2 regions of the Cobetia sp. 3AK genome follow, and region 1 is predicted to be linked to the other one. Evidence: predicted binding sites of a transcription regulator. Region 1 holds the regulator's gene; the other holds the start of a gene.
The links. Region 1 encodes LexA, which represses DNA repair genes until DNA is damaged. Its sites were predicted from a motif close to TACTGTNTANNTANACAGTA; they were not measured.
Positions count from the first base shown of each region.

Region 2: recA (recombinase RecA) is a predicted target of LexA. The motif match lies at 2,256-2,275, and genes of this name have one in related genera.

Region 1 covers NZ_JARWKR010000001.1:286,246-295,903, reverse strand. Annotated here, with positions in the region: gene topA (type I DNA topoisomerase) at 1-2,521, shown strand, start outside; gene QD228_RS01260 (DUF6586 family protein) at 2,521-3,000, shown strand; gene QD228_RS01255 (hypothetical protein) at 3,254-3,493, shown strand; gene lexA (transcriptional repressor LexA) at 3,624-4,253, opposite strand; gene QD228_RS01245 (TetR/AcrR family transcriptional regulator) at 4,818-5,495, shown strand; gene QD228_RS01240 (L,D-transpeptidase) at 5,495-6,037, shown strand; gene nagZ (beta-N-acetylhexosaminidase) at 6,240-7,334, shown strand; gene QD228_RS01230 (mechanosensitive ion channel family protein) at 7,382-8,773, shown strand; gene QD228_RS01225 (hypoxanthine-guanine phosphoribosyltransferase) at 8,754-9,335, shown strand; gene QD228_RS01220 (S-methyl-5'-thioinosine phosphorylase) at 9,587-9,658, shown strand, end outside.
Region 2 covers NZ_JARWKR010000007.1:135,462-145,119, reverse strand. Annotated here, with positions in the region: gene alaS (alanine--tRNA ligase) at 1-46, opposite strand, end outside; gene QD228_RS11910 (regulatory protein RecX) at 295-933, opposite strand; gene recA (recombinase RecA) at 1,081-2,142, opposite strand; gene QD228_RS11900 (CinA family protein) at 2,374-2,895, opposite strand; gene mutS (DNA mismatch repair protein MutS) at 3,064-5,643, shown strand; gene fdxA (ferredoxin FdxA) at 5,896-6,219, shown strand; gene eno (phosphopyruvate hydratase) at 7,433-8,722, opposite strand; gene kdsA (3-deoxy-8-phosphooctulonate synthase) at 8,825-9,658, opposite strand, start outside.

The DNA.
Region 1 (9,658 bases):
TAGCGGCAAGCAGGCCACCGATCCCAAGGAGCGTGCCCGTCAGGCAGCCGAGACGCGCAAGATGTCGCCGGAAGCCAAGGCGGCTCACAAGGAAAAGAAGGCCAAGACGCAGCTCATCCGTCGCATGGGGGTAGACCCGGAGAACGGCTGGGAGGCGCATTACGAGATCCTGCCCGGCAAGGAAAAGGTCGTCTCCGAGCTGACGCGCCTGGCCGAGAAGGCCGACACCATCTATCTCGCGACGGATCTGGACCGCGAAGGTGAGGCGATTGCCTGGCACCTGCGCGAGACCATCGGTGGCGACGATACCCGCTACAAGCGCGTGGTGTTCAACGAGATCACCAAGAAGGCGATCACGGCGGCCTTCGATGAGCCGGGCGATCTGAAGATGGACCGCGTGCATGCTCAGCAGGCGCGTCGCTATCTGGATCGTGTCGTCGGTTTCATGGTCTCGCCGCTGCTGTGGGCCAAGGTGGCCCGTGGGCTGTCGGCCGGTCGAGTGCAGTCGGTTGCCGTGCGCTTGATCGTCGAGCGTGAGCGTGAGATCCGTGCCTTCATTCCGGAAGAATTCTGGGATGTGCACGCAGAGCTTGCCGCGACCAGCGGCGAGGCGATCCGTTTCGAACTGGCGCGTCAGGATGGCAAGGCCTTCCGTCCGACCAGCGAGAAGGAAACGCTGGATCGCATCGCGGCGCTGCGTACCGCTCGGCTCGCGATTTCCAATCGCGAAGACAAGCCGACCCGCTCCAAGCCGAATGCCCCCTTCATCACCTCGACCCTGCAGCAGGCGGCCAGCAGTCGTCTCGGCTTCTCGGTCAAGAAGACCATGATGATGGCGCAGCGCCTCTACGAGGCCGGTTACATCACTTACATGCGTACCGACTCGACCAATCTGTCGGCGGACGCGGTGGCCACCGCGCGGGACTTCATCGCTGAGGAATTCGGCGACAACTATCTGCCGCAGGCCGCCAACGTCTACTCCAGCAAGGAAGGCGCCCAGGAAGCTCACGAAGCGATCCGTCCCTCCGAGGTGGCGCGTCGCGCGACGGACCTCACCGGCATGGAGCGTGACGCGGAGCGTCTGTATGAGCTGATCTGGCGTCAGTTCGTCGCCTGCCAGATGGTGCCGGCGGAGTATCTGTCCTCGACCCTGACCATCGAGGTCGATGGCTACGAGCTGCGCGCCAAGGGCCGGGTGCTCAAGTTTGACGGTTATACCCGCGTGATGAAGCCGGCGGGCAAGAAGGAAGAGGACCAGTCACTGCCGGACCTGGCCATCGGCGAGGTGCTGGAGCTGGTCGAGCTGGACCCGCAGCAGCACTTCACCAAGCCGACGGCGCGTTACACCGAAGCCAGTCTGGTCAAGGAGCTGGAGAAGCGCGGCATCGGCCGTCCTTCGACCTATGCGGCCATCATCTCGACCATTCAGGATCGTGGTTACGTGGCGCTGGAAAATCGGCGTTTCTATGCCGAGAAGCTGGGTGACATCGTCACTGATCGTCTCAGTGAATCCTTCAAGGACCTGATGGACTTCGGCTTCACCGCGCGCATGGAAGACTACCTCGATGAGGTGGCCAATGGTCAGCGCAACTGGCGCGAGCTGCTGGATGCCTTCTACGCCGAGTTCAAGGCCGAGCTGGATCACGCCCAGTCAGAAGAGGGCATGCGCCCGAATCAGCCGGTGCCGACCGATATCGCCTGCCCGACCTGTGGTCGCGAGATGCAGATCCGTACCGCCTCCACCGGCGTCTTCCTGGGGTGCTCCGGTTACAACCTTCCGCCCAAGGAGCGCTGCAAGACCACCATCGACCTGTTGCCGGGGGATGAGGCGGTCGCCGCTGACGCGGATGAGAATGCCGAGACCGATGCACTGCGTGCCAAGCGCCGTTGTCCGATCTGCGCCACGGCCATGGACAGCTATCTGATCGACGAGCAGCGCAAGCTGCACGTCTGCGGCAACAGCCCGGACTGCGTGGGACATGAAGTCGAGCAGGGTCAGTTCCGCATCAAGGGCTACGATGGACCGGTGATCGAGTGCGACAAGTGCGGTGCCGACATGCAGCTCAAGACCGGGCGTTTCGGCAAGTACTTCGGCTGCACCAACGAGGATTGCAAGAACACCCGCAAGCTGCTCAAGTCCGGGGAGGTCGCGCCGCCGAAGATGGACCCGATCCCCATGCCGGAACTTGCCTGCGTGAAGGTCGAGGATCACTACGTGCTGCGTGATGGCGCCAGTGGCCTGTTCCTTGCCGCCAGTCAGTTCCCCAAGAATCGCGAGACGCGTCCGCCGCTGGTCAGCGAGCTCAAGGCGCATGCCGACGAGCTGCCGGAGAAGTATCACTTCATCCTCAAGGCGCCGGAGAAAGACCCCGATGGCCGCCCGACGCAGATTCGTTTCTCGCGCAAGGCCAAGGAGCAGTTCGTGATGACGGACGAGGATGGCAAGGCGACGGGGTGGAAGGCGACCTTCGACAACGGCCGTTGGGTCGTCGAGGACAAGCGCAAGGGAGCCAAGAGCTGATGAGCCAGCGTGGCCGCACCAATCAACTGCTGTATCAGGCCGAGTTGCTGCTGGAGCAGACGGCCGTCGCGACGCGTGATGAGCATGCCGTCGCACGGCGCATGGCCGGTGAGGAAGGGGCGCTGGCGTTGATGGAGCTGGCATTGGCCTCGTTGATCGAGGAGTGCGCCGCGTCGGCACGCTGGCCTGAGGTCGGCTGGCGCGAGCGGCTGGCCACACCGCCGACTCCCGTGGCGGAAATCGAGCAGTTGCGAAGCCTGCAGGCGCAGCCGGACAGTTGGTTGAGCCAGCTGGTGGCCGATATCACGCGTCTGCATGAAGAGGGCGGTGCTGCCCGGCGTGAGGAAGGCCAGGCGCGTGGCGATGGTCTCATCATCGCCGCGGCGGCCAATGCGCCTCTGGCAGAGCGTCTCGCCACGGCAGTCAGCGCCATGAAGGCGTTGCTGTCACACCTTCGCGAGTCGAATGTGGAGTGGTAGCGTCGCGCCTTGCCTGACCCGAAGGCGCTGGCATGTCACGCACCTGTCATTCAGGTGACGCCCTGGCATGACGGGTGCTAGACTGGCGGCATTGTGGCAAGCCCTGCATTCTCCGGTACGACCATGGCTCTGGCTGTGGTCGTACTTTTTTCTGCATTGTCGCCAGTGACTGCAAGTCGCAGGGCCTGCCCGCCGTCAAGCTGACGATCACAACGACGCCGGTATCCTCAGGATGCCGTGCAGGAGGAATGACGTGTCCGATCCCGCCGTACTTGAAATCGTGCAAATGGAAGATGGGGAAGTGATCCTGCGTGCCGCCGAGAGTGAAGGTGAGCCACTTCTCAGTATCCGCATCTCCGATGAAGCTGCCGATCTGCTGCGTGACAATCGCTTCGAGGTCGCGCGTGAGATGATCGACCACGCCATCACCCGCACCCGCCTGTGGGATGGCGAGGATGATGAAGACGAGCAGTCGGAAGGCATGGTGCACTGAGCACTTCCCGCATGTCTGCCTGTCACGAAAAAACCCGCCAATCGGCGGGTTTTTTCGTGGATGCCCTGATGGCGACAATCGTCATCTGCGCGTCAGCGCTGTGAGGTCAGACTGCCTGCGAGCCTTGAGATCAGTGCAGGCCGCCATCGCGGATCACGCCCACGCCGAGGCCCTCGATTTCCAGGCTGTCCGTGCGCAGATCCACCTTGATGGGAGCGAAGTCCTCGTTCTCGGCTTCCAGCCATACGTAATGGCCATCGCGACGGAAGCGCTTCACCGTCACTTCATCTCCCAGACGCGCCACCACGATCTGTCCGTCACGCACGCTGCTCGTGCGGTGCACGGCCAGCAGGTCACCTTCCAGAATGCCGACATCCTTCATCGAGACCCCGCGCACGCGCAGCAGATAGTCGGCGGCAGGCGAGAAGTAGTCACTGGGCAGCGGGCAATGGCGATCGATATGCTGGCTGGCCAGGATAGGGCTGCCAGCGGCCACTTCCCCGATGACCGGCAGGCCCTGCTCGCTATCCTCTTCCGCCTCTGCCAGAGACGGCACGCGGATGCCCCGCGAGGTGCCCGGCACCATCTCGATGGCTCCCTTGCGCTTCAGGGCACGCAGATGCTCTTCCGCGGCATTCGGTGAGCGAAAGCCCAGTGCCTGGGCGATTTCGGCACGCGTTGGCGGATAGCCTGAGGACTTGATGGTCTTGATGATGAAATCGAAGACATCCTGCTGGCGCGGAGTAAGCGGCTGAGTCATGGGCATTGCCTTTGGCCTGGGCGGCATCTGAGCTGACGGCACGGGGTGTGCATCCATACAACTGTCATTGTATCCAGTCATGGCGGTCATGCAAGGCATCGTGGGTGCTTTGGCAGCAACGTTGCCGGCATCTTCGTCGACATCGACATGCTGACGCGAGACAGCGGGTGTCCGGGACGCCCCATGACCATCCCGTCCCCGAATGTCCCGCGTGAATGCGCGTCCTGCCGGTCTTGGCTGTCGAGTGTTTGAAACAACCAGCAATTGCCAGTCATGGCATGGACAGCTAGAATTATCTTGTTTCAAACGAATGTTCGTCGGGCGCATCCGGCTACCGGTACACAGGCCCTGTGTGTCCTGTGCGTCTGTCCTGTGCTCGGGATACGGCTCGTGGCAGCCTCCGCCTCGGAGTCGCTGCCTGACACGCGGTGCGTGAAGACCGACATGTCGTTTGATTGACCTGCATGAGAAGAGTCGCCCCCCGGGCCACGGCCTTGCCGTTGTCCGGGGGGACAAGGACTCCCGTGCCCCCTCGTGATTGATCACCTGACAAGGCATCCGCCCATGGCCCAGACCGATACCGTTACCCGTATCCTCGATACCGCCGAGGTCCTGTTCGCCGAGCGAGGCTTCGCCGAAACCTCGCTGCGCAATATCACCAGCAAGGCCAAGGTCAACCTGGCGGCGGTCAATTATCACTTCGGCTCAAAGAAGTCATTGATCCAGGCAGTGTTCGCCCGCTATCTCGACCCCTTCAGCGAGCGTTTCCATGCGGCACTCGACAGTGTCGAGCAGCAGCATGCCGGTCGTCAGGTGCCGCTGGAAACGCTGCTGGAAGTGATGGCGCGCACGGTGCTTGAGGTGCCGGCCGAGCGCAACAGCCTGCGTACCTTCATGCGCCTGCTCGGGCTTGCCTATACCCAGGGGCAGGGCCACATGCGCCGCTACATTCGCGAGCATTACGGCACGGTCTTCAGCCGCTTCGCCGAGCTCCTGAAGCTTGCGACGCCGGACCTGCCAGACAACGAGCGCTTCTGGCGTCTGCACTTCATGCTCGGCAGCGTGATCTTCACCTTCTCGGGACTGGACGCACTGCGCGATATCGAAGAGGCCGAATACGGCCATCACACCAGTGTGCGCGAGCTGATCCAGCACATGCGTCCGGTGGTGGTGGCGGCGATGGCGGCTCCGCTGCCGGCCTCGCTCGGAGATGGTGAAGCGGTCACCCAGGCGGCCAGCTGATGGCTTGCTGGGTCTGCGTGGATCTCACCCGCCAGCGTCTCGAGATACGCAATGACGCGCCCAGTGGCAGTCGTGATGCGCCGCCCCCCGCGGCTGACCCTGACACGCTGGTGCATGCCTGTGCGATCTCCAGCGGCCTCAACGGTATCGGCGAGCTCGATGGCAGCGGTTGCACGCCGACCGGCTGGCATGTGGTTCGCGCCGCGATCGGGGAGGGCAATCCGCGTGGTGCCGTCTATCGTGGGCGGCGCTTCACGGGAGAGGTGTTCACGCCTCGACTGGCCGCCGAGCACCCCGAACGCGACTGGATCCTGACGCGTATCCTGTGGCTCAGCGGTCGTGAGCCCGGCATCAACCGTGGCCGCAACGCGGCGGGACAGCGCGTCGACAGCCTGCGGCGCTACATCTACTTCCATGGCACGCCGTCCAGCGAGCCGATGGGCACCCCGGCCTCCCATGGGTGCATTCGTCTGCGCGATGAGGATCTGCTGTGCCTTTACCGGCATGCGCCGGCCGGAACGCCAGTGCTGTTGCACGCCTGACGCTGCGTTGCCTGGCGGCTGGTGCTCGCGACTGTTCGAGTCGCGCTCAGTCGGCTAGAATTGCGCCTTTCCTCGCGCCGGCCGCCTGTCCTGAGGCTTGTCTTCCAGGCTGCCGAGCCCCGTAACGACATGAAACCCTGCCGTGCGTGCCATGCCTTGCAGCGCATGACACGGCCAGCAGGCCATGGACAGGAAGGATGTCATGACACAGCCATTGGGCTCCGTAATGCTCGACGTCGAGGGGCATACCCTCACGTCTGACGAACGTGAACTACTGGCACGCCCCGCCGTCGGCGGCGTCATCCTGTTTGCGCGCAACTGTGCTTCTCCCGAGCAGGTGCTGGCGCTGTGCGGTGAGATCCGCCGCGTCAATCCACATCTGTTGATCGCCATCGATCAGGAAGGCGGACGGGTGCAACGGCTGCGCGAAGGCGTGACCCGCCTGCCGCCGATGCGCGCCCTGGCACATTGCTGCCTGGGACGTGACTGTGACGGCTGCGGTGATGATGCCCAGTCGTCAGGGCTCGGGTTTGCCCGTGACGCCGGCTGGTTGCTGGGCATGGAGATGGCCGCCATTGGCTGCGACATCACCTTCGCGCCGGTATTGGATATCGATGTCGCGGGTTCCACCATCATCGGCGACCGCAGTTTCGGGACGACTCCCGAGGACGTGATTGCCGTCGGGACCGCCTTCATCGAGGGCCTGCGCGAAGCTGGTATGGCAGCGGTCGGCAAGCATTATCCCGGTCATGGTGGCATCGCGGCGGATACCCACCGCGAGCGCGTGATCGACCCCCGCCCCTTCCGCGAGCTGCGCGAGCATGATCTCAAGCCCTTCGCGGCGCTGGCGGATCGCCTGGGTGGCGTGATGCCGGCTCATGTCATCTATCCCGACTTCGATGCGCGCCCCGCCGGCTTCTCGCCAAGCTGGCTGGGACTGCTGCGTGAGGAGTTCGGTTTCAAGGGTGCCATCTTCTCCGATGACCTGGGCATGGCGGCTGCCGTGGCCGAGGGCGAGCCGGAAGTGCGCGCTCGTCTGGCACTGGATGCCGGCTGCGACATGGCGCTGGTGTGCAATGATCCCGCCGCCGCACGTGCCGTGCTCGACAGCCTCGATGGGGATGAGCAGCGCAATGCCGGCAAGCGTCAGGCGCGTCTGCGCTACGGGCGCGCCCGCCCGACGCTCGAGGGCCTTGCGGGGCTGTCTCGCTGGCGGCGTACCCATGCACGTCTCGAGGCGCTGGCGGCCAGTCAGCCGCTCGAGCAGGTGGCCATGCCATCGGGCTTGGCTGAATGAGCCAGCCTTGAGGGGCTTTTCCTCCAGACGTCACCCAAGGACTCCACATGGCTGAGAAATCCGCCACCGAGGCGGCTGCCGACAAGCTGGCGGCGCCTGCCGAAGAGATGATCAATCACTGGGTCGAGCCGCTGCGCAACTGGGTGGAGCAGACCTTCGGTCTGCCACTCTGGGGGATCAACCTCGCCCTGGTGCTGGTGGCCGTGGTCGTGCTGCATCTGAGCGAGCGCATTCTGCTCAGTCGCCTGGCCGTGCATGCCGAGAAGAGTCGCAACCTGTGGGATGACGCGCTGCTGCATGGGCTGCGCCATCCGCTGTCTCTGTGGCTCTACAGCATGGGGTCGCTGGTCGCGCTGGATATTCTTGCCCATCAGTTCGCGCCCGGCAGCCTGGAGGCCTATCTGGGCACGGTGCGCCAGATCATCACCCTGCTGGCGCTGGCCTGGGCGTTGATTCGCATGATCAAGCGCTTCGAGTCGCTGCGTACCACGCCACCGCCCGGCACCAACGTCAATGCGATGGATGCCACCACGGCCTCGGCGATCAGCAAACTGCTGCGTGCCGTCGTGATCGTGCTGGTGGGTCTGGCCATCCTGCAGAATCTCGGTGTGTCACTGTCCGGCGTGATGGCCTTCGGTGGGGTCGGCGGTATCGCGGTGGGCTTCGCCGCGCGTGATCTGCTGGCCAACTTCTTCGGTGCCCTGATGATCCATCTCGACCGCCCGTTCAAGGTCGGTGACTGGATTCGCTCGCCGGACCGCGAGATCGAGGGCACCGTCGAGGACATCGGCTGGCGGCTGACGCGCATCCGCACCTTCGACATGCGTCCGCTCTACATCCCCAACGCCATCTTCACCAGCATCGCGGTGGAGAATCCGTCACGGATGTACAACCGGCGCATCTTCGAGACCATCGGCTTGCGTTACGAAGATGCCACCCGGGTCGATGACATCATCATCGCGGTCCGCGAGATGGTGGAAGGGCATGACGAGATCGACCAGACGCGGACCCAGATCGTGAACTTCAACAGCTACGGTGAACACTCGCTGGACTTCTTCGTGTACGTCTTCACGCGCACCACCGACTGGGTGAAGTATCACGCCATCAAGCAGGATGTGCTGCTGCGCATCCATGACATCATCCGTGAGCACGATGCACGCGTGGCCCTGCCGGGGCAGCGCCTGCACTTCGCTGACGTGCTGTCCCTCGAGGGCGCTGCTCCTCAAGGCGACACGAATGCTGATCGCGAGTCGTCCTCGCGCCGACCGCAAGACGAACAGGACGGCAAGGCCGCTGAAGCCTCGCCGTCACACGCTGCGCAGAGCGGGTCCCGCCGTTCTGCTTCATCCTCCGCTGCTACATCCTCTGCCACGTCCGCCCGACGTGGAGATGAGGCCAGTGATACCCAGGAAACTCCCGATGCTGACTCCGACGCCTGACTCCCTGAGCGCCCTGCATGCCGAAATGCGAGACGTGATGGACAACGCCGACTGCCTGATTCCCCAGGCAGAGCTGGAGGTCGCACTCGATCGCATGGCCGGGGAGTTGACCCGCAGCCTTGGTGATCGCATGCCGATCTTCTACTGCGTGATGAATGGCGGCCTGATTACCGCAGGTCAGCTGTTGACCCGACTCAAGTTCCCGCTGGAAGTCGATTATCTGCACGCGACGCGTTACCGCGGTGCCATGCGCGGCGGCGAGCTGTTCTGGCGCGTCAATCCGGAACTGCCGATGGCCGGTCGTGACGTGGTCATCGTCGATGACATCCTCGATGAGGGTGGCACCCTGGCGGCCATCATCGAGTACTGCCGTGAAGCGGGTGCGCGCAGCGTGTCCAGCTGTGTGCTGGTGGACAAGAAGCACGATCGCAAGGCCTATCCGGGCTTCAAGGCCGACTTCTGTGGTCTGGATGTCGAGGACCGCTTCCTGTTCGGTTTCGGCATGGATTACAAGGGCTACTGGCGCAACGCGCCGGGCATCTACGCGCCCAAGGGGCTGTAACGTTCCTGAAGACGAGGCGGTTTCGTCGCGCTGCCGTCCTGTCTCACCATCGCAGCCACGCCTGCATGTGATCACCACCCGCCCGGGCCACCGCGGCGGGTGGTGTCGTTTTCGGGGCCTTTTCTCGTCTCTTGGCGCAGAGCGTGACGATTGTGCTTGTCGTTGTCGGTTGGCTCGGAGTAGCGTTCGCTCAGGGCCGAAGCGTTCGGCCCTTGAGAGATTCCTGCACATGGGTGGCGAGGAGACAGGGGATGCTGGCAGTCATCGGGGGGACCGGGTTCGGCCATTGGCCGGGTCTGGAGGTGCTCAAGCGGGGTGGTCAG
Region 2 (9,658 bases), on a different contig from region 1:
TCTCGAAATAGGTCAGGAAGGCGTTTCTGATTTCTGCGCTTTTCATAGAGGTTCCGTAGCGATGTGCGTAAAGACGCTCCGGGGGTCTTCTTCTGCATGACTTCCGCATGGTTTTTGCATGTTCATCCATGTGGGAATGCATGGAGGTGCAATGAAAAGCATGAAAGAAGGCGCCTGCCCCGTGCCGTCGCAAGACGACCTAGTATAACGCCTGTTCGCGCAAGCTAAAGGGGGGGAAATGGCTTGAGTGACCGGTTTGCGCGTTCCGAGCCATTGCCTGGGCAATGGCTGGCCTCACGCCTCGTCTTCCGTCCAGGCGGACTCCATGGCGTAGCGCAACTGCTCGTAGTCGAAGCCGCGCTGGAGCAGGAAGCGCTCTCGGCGCGCACGCTCCTTGTGACCCTCGCCCGCTGAGGAAAAGCGCCTTGCCAACGTCTCGCGCGCCAGCTCGAAGAAGTCCACCGCATCAACATGTCCGAAGGCATCAGGCACCGGATCACAGGCAGCACGCATCACGGCACCTGACGTCTCGTTGTCGATGCCACGCTGGCGCAACTCCTGCTGGATACGCCTGGGGCCCTGCCCCCTCAGCACCCGTGTCCGCAGGAAGCTGGCGGCGAAGCGCTCATCGGATTGCAGGCCTTCCTCGACCAGACGCTCCAGCACTTCCTCGATCAGCAGCTCGACCTCATCACGACTCAAGCGCGTCTCGGCGCCCTCCTCGCCACTCGCGGACTGCTCCGCCAGCGCATCATCGCTGACGGTCTGCAGGTAGTCGCGCTCCTTGAGATAGTCGTGCAGCTCGCGACGGCTGTGCTCGCGGCGTGCCAGACGTGCGATGGCGTCATTGCGGGCACGCCGTTGCGGCGTCATCGCGCCGACATCGAGGGGCTGATAGTCTGGCCCGGCGGTCTCTCTTTCCTGATCGTGCATGTTGGCGCTCCTTTCTGGAGGGGCACCCGAGATGGCGAAATCCCCGGTGCAAAACGCACAGCGCCCGCCACCGAAAACGGGGCGGGCGCTGCAGATCACTGAAAGGCGCTGAAATCAGCGCTCAATGAACACGTTCTCGAGCAGGTCTCAATCGAGATCCAGATCATCTTCATTTTCGGCGACCACTTCTTCCTTGGCCTCTTCCTTGGTTTCCGGAGAAGCCAGCAGCTGGGCGCGAATCTGGCTCTCGATCTCTTCCATGATCGCGGGGTTGTCCTCCAGATACTGGGCGGAGTTGGCCTTGCCCTGACCGATCTTGCTGCCCTGGTAGCTGTACCAGGCACCTGCCTTGCCGACCAGACCACACTGCACGCCCAGATCAATGACCTCACCGGCGTGGTAGATGCCCTTGCCGTAGAGAATCTGGAACTCGGCCTGGCGGAACGGCGGCGCGACCTTGTTCTTCACGACCTTGACGCGAGTCTCGTTACCGGTGACTTCATCGCCGGACTTCACGGAGCCGGTACGACGGATGTCGAGACGGACACTCGAGTAGAACTTCAGCGCGTTACCACCGGTGGTGGTTTCCGGGCTACCGAACATCACCCCGATCTTCATGCGGATCTGGTTGATGAACACTACCATGCAGTTGGCATTCTTGATGTGGCCCGTCACCTTGCGCAGCGCCTGGGACATCAGACGCGCCTGCAGGCCGACGTGGGAGTCACCCATCTCACCCTCGATCTCGGCACGCGGCGTCAGGGCTGCCACGGAATCGACGATGATGACGTCGACACCACCGGAACGCACCAGCATGTCGACGATCTCGAGTGCCTGCTCACCGGTATCCGGCTGGGAGACCAGCATCTCGTCCAGATTGACGCCCAGCTTCTCGGCGTAGGACGGATCCAGCGCGTGCTCGGCATCGATGAAGGCACACACCTTGCCCTGCTTCTGGGCCTGGGCGATGACCGAGAGCGTCAGTGTCGTCTTGCCCGAGGATTCCGGACCGTAGATCTCGACCACTCGACCGAAAGGCAGGCCACCGATGCCGAGCGCGATATCCAGGCCCAGAGACCCGGTGGATACCGACGGGATGGCCACACGCGGGGCATCGCCCATGCGCATGACGGCGCCCTTGCCGAACTGGCGCTCGATCTGGGACAGCGCCGCGTTCAGCGCCTTGGTACGATTGTCGTCCTGTGCCATGTGGCCTCCTGTCGAACGGCGGCGCCGCATGGGCAACCACCTGAAATAGGAAATTCTCAAGCTTCGGGTGATGCAGAGACTGTCAGCCTAGCGGCTGGGCTGTCATGGCAAAACCCTGTATACATGGACAGTATGATGCCGCATGTTTCATCGTTCTGCCAGTCCGGTGATGCGCTTTTTCAGGCAGCAGTCTCAACGCAGAGGGTTGCATGCGTCTCGAGCCTCACCAGTTCAGCCCTGCCAGGCTTCCACGCATTCGATCAAGCCTTGCAATGCCACCCTCACGGCGGCGTCGCGCACGGCCTGGCGGTCTCCCGGAAAGTGGAAACACCGCGCCTGCTGTCGCGCCTCACTGCCCCATGCCAGCCACACCGTCCCCACGGGCTTTTCTTCACTGCCGCCTCCCGGACCCGCCACACCACTGATTGCCACCCCCAATTCGGCACCGCTGTCACGACACGCTCCCTTGACCATCTCGCGCACGACGGCCTCGGAGACTGCCCCGAAGTCCGCGAGCGATGCTTCGCTGACGCCGAGCAGACGCCGCTTGGCAGCATTCGAGTACGTCACATAGCCCGCCTCGAAATAGCCGGAGCTACCGGAAATCGCCGTGATCGCGGCACTCACGCCACCCCCGGTGCATGACTCTGCAGCAGTGATCTGGACTCCGCGCGCCAATGCCAGCGCCTGCAGCTGCTCGGCCAGTGCATTCGCATCCGGTGCCTCGGACGTCGTATCCGTCAATCGGGCCATGAACGAACTCCTTTCTAGAAGTGGTCTGAGGAAAAGGGAAGCGAGCAGGAGGCATCACAGGCATTGGAGCCGGCCGCGCCAGTCCGTAGAATATCGCGCATCCCGCATGCCGTGTTCTCGCATGTGCGTCTTTTTCCCATTGCAGTGCAGTCAAGGAAGTCCATGGCCATGGCCAAGAACAGCGCGCCCCAGATGACGCCGATGATGGCGCAGTACATGAAGATCAAACGCGAGCACCCCGGTGTGCTGCTGTTCTATCGCATGGGCGACTTCTATGAGCTGTTCCATGAGGACGCCAAGCGAGCCGCGCAATTGCTCGATATCACCCTGACGGCACGTGGCAGCTCCGGCGGCTCCCCCATTCCCATGGCAGGGGTGCCTTATCACAGCGCCGAGGGTTACCTGGCACGCCTGGTGAAAATGGGCGAATCCGTGGCCATCTGCGAGCAGATCGGCGACCCCGCGACCACCAAGGGTCCCGTCGAGCGCAAGGTGGTGCGCATCGTCACACCGGGCACCCTGCATGACGAGGCGCTTCTGGATGCCAGCCGTGACAATCTGCTGGTGGCGCTGCATCGAGACGGTGAGACCTGGGGCCTGGCGGCACTGGAGCTTTCCTCAGGACGCTTCAGCGTACTGGAAGTCAATGGCGATGAAGAACTGCTGGCCGAGATCCAGCGTCTGTCACCCGCCGAGCTGATGGTCGGCGAGAGTCGTGAACTGCCAAGCAGTCTTGCCTCACGCCCGGGCCTGACCCGTCAGAGCGACTGGCATTTCGACCATGAGACCGCGTTGCGCCTGCTGTGCGATCAGTTCGGCGTTCAGGACCTCAATGGTTTCGGTTGCAGTCATCTGACCTGCGCGGTCACCGCTGCTGGTGCCCTGCTCGACTACGCGCGTGACACGCAGCGCACCGGTCTGCCCCACGTGACGGCGCTGGCCGTGGAGAGTCGCGACGATTCGGTCGTGATCGATGCCGCCAGCCGTCGCAACCTCGAGATCGACACCAACCTGGGCGGCAGCAGCGACAACACGCTGGCCAGTGTGCTGGACGTGACTGCCACCGCGATGGGCTCACGCCTGCTCAAGCGCTGGCTCAACCGCCCGCTGCGCGATCAGACCCAGATCGGCCAGCGCCAGGCGGCAGTGCAGCGCTTGATGGAGGGCGACTACCCATTCGAACTGCAAGGCCTGCTCAAGCGGATCGGCGATGTGGAGCGCATCCTGGCGCGTGTTGCACTGCGCAGCGCCCGCCCGCGGGACATGGCGCGCCTGCGTGATGGCCTCAATACACTGCCAGAGCTGCGTGCCGTGCTCGCCAGCGTCGAGAAAGGCAGTGCCATCGATGACCTGCGCGATGGCATCCGCCTGTTCCCCGCCCTCTCGGCCATGCTCAGCGAAGCGCTGATCGAGAATCCGCCGGTCGTGCTGCGCGATGGCGGGGTGATCGCCGATGGCTACGACGATGAGCTGGACGAGTATCGCGGCCTCTCCGAGAACGCCGGTCAGTATCTGGTGGCCCTCGAGACCCGTGAGCGTGAGCGCACCGGCATCAGCAACCTCAAGGTCGGCTACAACCGCGTGCATGGTTACTTCATCGAGCTGCCGCGCTCCCAGTCAGCGGAAGCTCCGCCGGAATACATCCGCCGCCAGACGCTCAAGAATGCCGAGCGCTTCATCATCCCGGAACTCAAGGAATTCGAGGACAAGGCGCTGTCGGCCAAGTCCAAGTCGCTGGCCCGCGAGAAGCTGCTGTATGAGCACCTTCTGGATGACCTGAATACCGAACTGGATGGCCTGCAGCAGACGGCACGCGCCCTGGCGTCACTGGATGTGCTCACCGCCTTTGCTGATCGCGCCGCCGCACTGGACTTCGTCCGCCCGCAGCTCAGCGACACGCCGGGAATCGACATCGAAGGCGGCCGCCACCCTGTGGTGGAACATGTCAGCGACCACCCCTTCGTGCCCAACGACGTGCGCTTTGACGATGCGCGCCGCATGCTGGTGATCACCGGCCCCAACATGGGCGGTAAATCCACCTACATGCGTCAGACCGCGCTGATCGCACTGCTCGCGCATACCGGCAGCTTCGTACCCGCCGCTCGCGCCTGCATCGGCCCGCTGGATCGCATCTTCACGCGTATCGGCTCCTCGGATGACCTGGCCGGTGGCCGCTCGACCTTCATGGTCGAGATGACCGAGACTGCCAGCATCCTGCACAACGCCACCGACGAGAGTCTGGTGCTGATGGATGAGATCGGTCGCGGCACCTCGACCTTCGATGGCCTGTCATTGGCCTGGGCAAGCGCCGAGCACCTGGCCCGCACGCGCGCCTTCACGCTGTTCGCGACCCATTATTTCGAGATGACGGCACTCCCCGAGCACGTCGATGGCGTGGCCAACGTTCACCTGACCGCCGCAGAGCATGACGATGGCATCGTCTTCATGCACCGTGTCGAGGAGGGGCCGGCAAGCCAGAGTTATGGCCTGCAGGTTGCCCAGCTGGCCGGGGTCCCGCAGAACGTCATCCTGCGTGCACGTGAGAAATTGACCAGTCTCGAGCAGCAGGAGGTCGATCGTCCGCAGGTTGCCCGTGAAGATGCACTCGGCCAGCCAGTACCGCAGCAGAATGATCTCTTCGCGGCACCGCCTCACCCGATCGTCGAAGCCTTGACCCAGCTGGACCCGGATGACCTGAGCCCCAAGCGGGCACTGGAACTCATCTATGAATGGCGCAAGATCCAGTAAGCGGCGGAGTGAGTCGACTGACAAGTCGCATGACACCATGCGCCTGCCGACACTCGACAGTGCGCGATGGGCATAGCACCATTCCAAAACGATCCGCCCACGCTGATTGCGAGGGCGGCAGAGCGCCACTAGAATAACGCCTTATAACACTCGCGCCGCTTATAACCTGAAACTCAAGATGCCGCTCAGACGGCACAGAGTGGCGCTGGACCACGACCTACGAGAGACGCCGACCCGCGTCAGGAGACCCAGATGGCATTCATCGTCACCGAGAACTGCATCCGCTGCAAATACACTGACTGCGTGGAGGTCTGCCCGGTCGATTGCTTCTATGAAGGCCCCAACTTCCTGGTCATCAACCCGGACGAGTGCATCGACTGCGCTCTGTGCGAGCCGGAGTGTCCCGCGGAAGCCATCTTCTCCGAGGACGAAGTGCCGGAGAATCAGAAGGAATTCATCGAGCTGAATGCCGATCTGGCCGAAGTGTGGCCGAACATCAGCGAGAAGAAGGACGCCATGGAAGACGCCGAGAAGTGGGATGGTGTCGAAGGCAAGCTCGAATACCTGGAGCAGTAAATGCCCTGCCCGACCTGACCGGGCAAGCACCAGGTTCTCATCAAGACGGCAGCCACTCCCTCAGGGGTGGCTGCCGTCTTCGTCTTGAGCGCTCATGGTCAGCCAGCCCGGCGGGTGGGGCCGAAAAAAAGGCACAAAAAAGGGCAACCCCGAAAGGTCGCCCGCTCCAAGCGTGTCCCTGTCGATCCGTCCTGGATCGTGTTCCTGGGTGCTGTCCCTGCCCGTCATGGCATCCTGCCATTCAGAGCGCACCGTCACGCATGGGGCATTGTGGCACTGCTTGCGCAGCTGTCCCACCACAATGCCCGTTTCTGCTTATTGCCTGCCCTGCTGTCCTGCTCATGCAACTGCATCGCAGATGCATTGCCCGGCATCCTGCCCGTGCCGCTCCTGACCTGCCTCAGCTGACAGTCTCATGATGTTCCGTGATCTGACATCCTTGCCTCGGCATCCTGCCGTCGAGATTCTGCCGCTGATTGCCTCGTCTGCCTGACACGGATGATGTCCCGTCATCCGTCACTCCTGTGAAGGCGAGCTTCCTGACTGCATATCGGGTCGAGACCCATCAACCATCCCTGTCGTGATTGCGCGTCCGCTGCCAATGACGATACCGTCACTCTGGATCTTCCTGATCCGGTACTTCCTGTACCTGGCCATTCATCCGTGGTCCCTGGCCAATTCCTGCCCGCTCCTCGGACAAGATGCCATGCAGTGCAGCTGCTTCCGTCATCCTTGACGGTTCCTGTTCGCTGAACATCCTGTTCAGACGAGTCGGGCATCCTGCCCGACGTACTCCCTGGAAGATCATCAAGAGCATCCTGCTCAAGGGTGCGGTGTCCCGCCGCATCCCGCTTCCATGACGCTATTCTGGTCAGCAAGCCGTCATCAGGCAACTAGCCAAACCGCTCAGACGCATCGAGACAAACAAGGAAGCTTTTAGATAAAACTGTTGTAAAACAGTAATCTATAGAAAAACATACGATTGAACACGTATCCGGAGTGCAGCAGTTATCCTCTATGTCCTGCATATCTTGTAGGAAAAGGCTTACATGAACTGACTGCAGAGATGGGGAAAGTCCACGTACTTGAGACGCAACCTGCGCGGACAGCACGTGTAACGCACGACGGGGCCGTACCCGAAGGTGCGACCCCGTCATGTGGAAGCGTTGTGGATGCCGACGACCAAGACGGCATCCACAAGCCTGTCGCCTGCTTACTGGCCCTTGATCTCTTTCAGGCCATTGTAGGCGACATCGCCCAGCTGCTGCTCGATCACCAGCAGGCGGTTGTACTTGGCGACACGGTCAGAGCGGCACAGAGAACCGGTCTTGATCTGCCCGGCACAGGTACCCACGGCGAGGTCGGCGATGGTGGTGTCTTCGGTCTCGCCACTGCGGTGGGAGATGACCGCAGTGAAGCCAGCGGCCTGCGCCATCTTGATCGCATCCAGGGTCTCGGACAGTGAACCGATCTGGTTGAACTTGATCAGGATGGAGTTGCCGATGCCTTCATCGATACCACGGCTCAGGATGCGCGTGTTGGTGACGAACAGGTCATCACCGACCAGCTGCACCTTGTCGCCGAGCTTGTCGGTCAGCAGTTTCCAGCCTTCCCAGTCAGACTCGTCCATGCCGTCTTCGATGGACACGATGGGGTATTCGTCCGCCAGCTCGGCCAGGTAGTCGACGAAACCACGTGCATCGAAGCTCTTGCCTTCACCAGACAGATTGTACTGGCCATCCTTGTAGAACTCGGAGGAGGCACAATCCAGCGCCAGGGTCACGTCAGTGCCCAGCGTGTAGCCCGCATCGCTGACCGCCTGCTTGATGACCGCCAGCGCTTCGGCATTGGAGGCAAGGTTCGGTGCGAAACCACCTTCGTCGCCCACGGAAGTGCTCAGATCGCGGCCCTGCAGGACCTTCTTGAGCGCGTGGAAGATCTCGGCGCCGGTGCGCAGCGCTTCACGGAAGGTCGGCGCGCCGACCGGCTGGACCATGAACTCCTGGATGTCGACATTGTTGTCGGCATGCTCGCCGCCATTGATGATGTTCATCATCGGCACCGGCATGGAGTACTTGCCCGGCTGACCGTAGAGCTCGGCGATGTGAGCGTAGAGCTCGATGCCCTTGGCTTGGGCAGCTGCCTTGGCAGCGGCCAGGGAGACCGCGAGGATCGCATTGGCACCCAGAGATTCCTTGTTCTCGGTGCCATCCAGCGCCAGCATGGCGTCATCCAGCGCACGCTGGTCCAGTGCATCCATGCCCACGAGACGCTCGCGGATCGGGCCATTGACGGCTTCGACTGCCTTCAGCACACCCTTGCCCAGATAACGGCTCTTGTCGCCATCACGCAATTCCAGCGCTTCGCGCGAACCGGTGGAGGCACCGGAAGGCGCGCAGGCGCTGGCACGTTGTCCACCTTCCAGCACGACCTCGGCCTGTACGGTCGGGTTACCACGGGAATCGAGCACCTCAAGGGCGCGGATTTCGACGATATTGGCCATCTTGTGTCGTCCTCTACACGGGGGATTGAAACACCACGACGGGCATCTTGCCCATAGCGCAAAAAGGCCGCTCACAGGGTAGTGAACGGCCAGTAGTCATGTTCAGCGAATATCCAGCGGCGCAAAGCCCTTCACCAGCGAATCCAGCGATTGCAGCTGGCGCAGGAAGGGTTCGAGCTGATCCAGCGGCAATGCACAGGGGCCGTCACACTTGGCATTGTCCGGGTCCGGATGTGCCTCGAGGAACAGGCCTGCCAGCCCCAGCGCCACGCCGGAACGAGCCAGATCAAAGACCTGCTCACGACGACCACCGGCAGAATCGGCCCGCCCACCCGGGCGTTGCAGCGAGTGGGTGACATCGAACAGCACCGGCAGCCCCGTATCCTTCATCTCGGCCATGCCGAGCATGTCGACCACCAGATTGTTGTAGCCGAAGCTGGAGCCGCGCTCGCACAGCAGAATCCGGTCATTGCCCGCTTCACCGCACTTGGCGACGATATGGCGCATTTCGTGCGGGGCCAGGAACTGCGGCTTCTTGACGTTGATGACGGCACCGGTGCGCGCCATGGCCACGACCAGATCCGTCTGGCGCGCCAGGAAGGCGGGCAGCTGGATGACATCGGCCACTTCGGCCACGGCAGCTGCCTGATGAGGCTCGTGGACGTCAGTGATGATCGGCACGCCAAAGCGCGACTTGATCTCGGCGAGGATCTCGAGCCCCTTCTCCATCCCCGGCCCGCGATAGGAGTGCATGGAGCTGCGATTGGCCTTGTCGAAGCTGGCCTTGAAGACGTACGGCATGCCGAGGCGCGATGTCACCTCGACATATTGCTCGGCGACCTCCAGTGCCAGCTCACGCGATTCCAGCACGTTCATGCCACCGAAAAGCGTCATCGGCCGATCATTGGCGACTTGCAGGCCTGCAAATTCGATCAC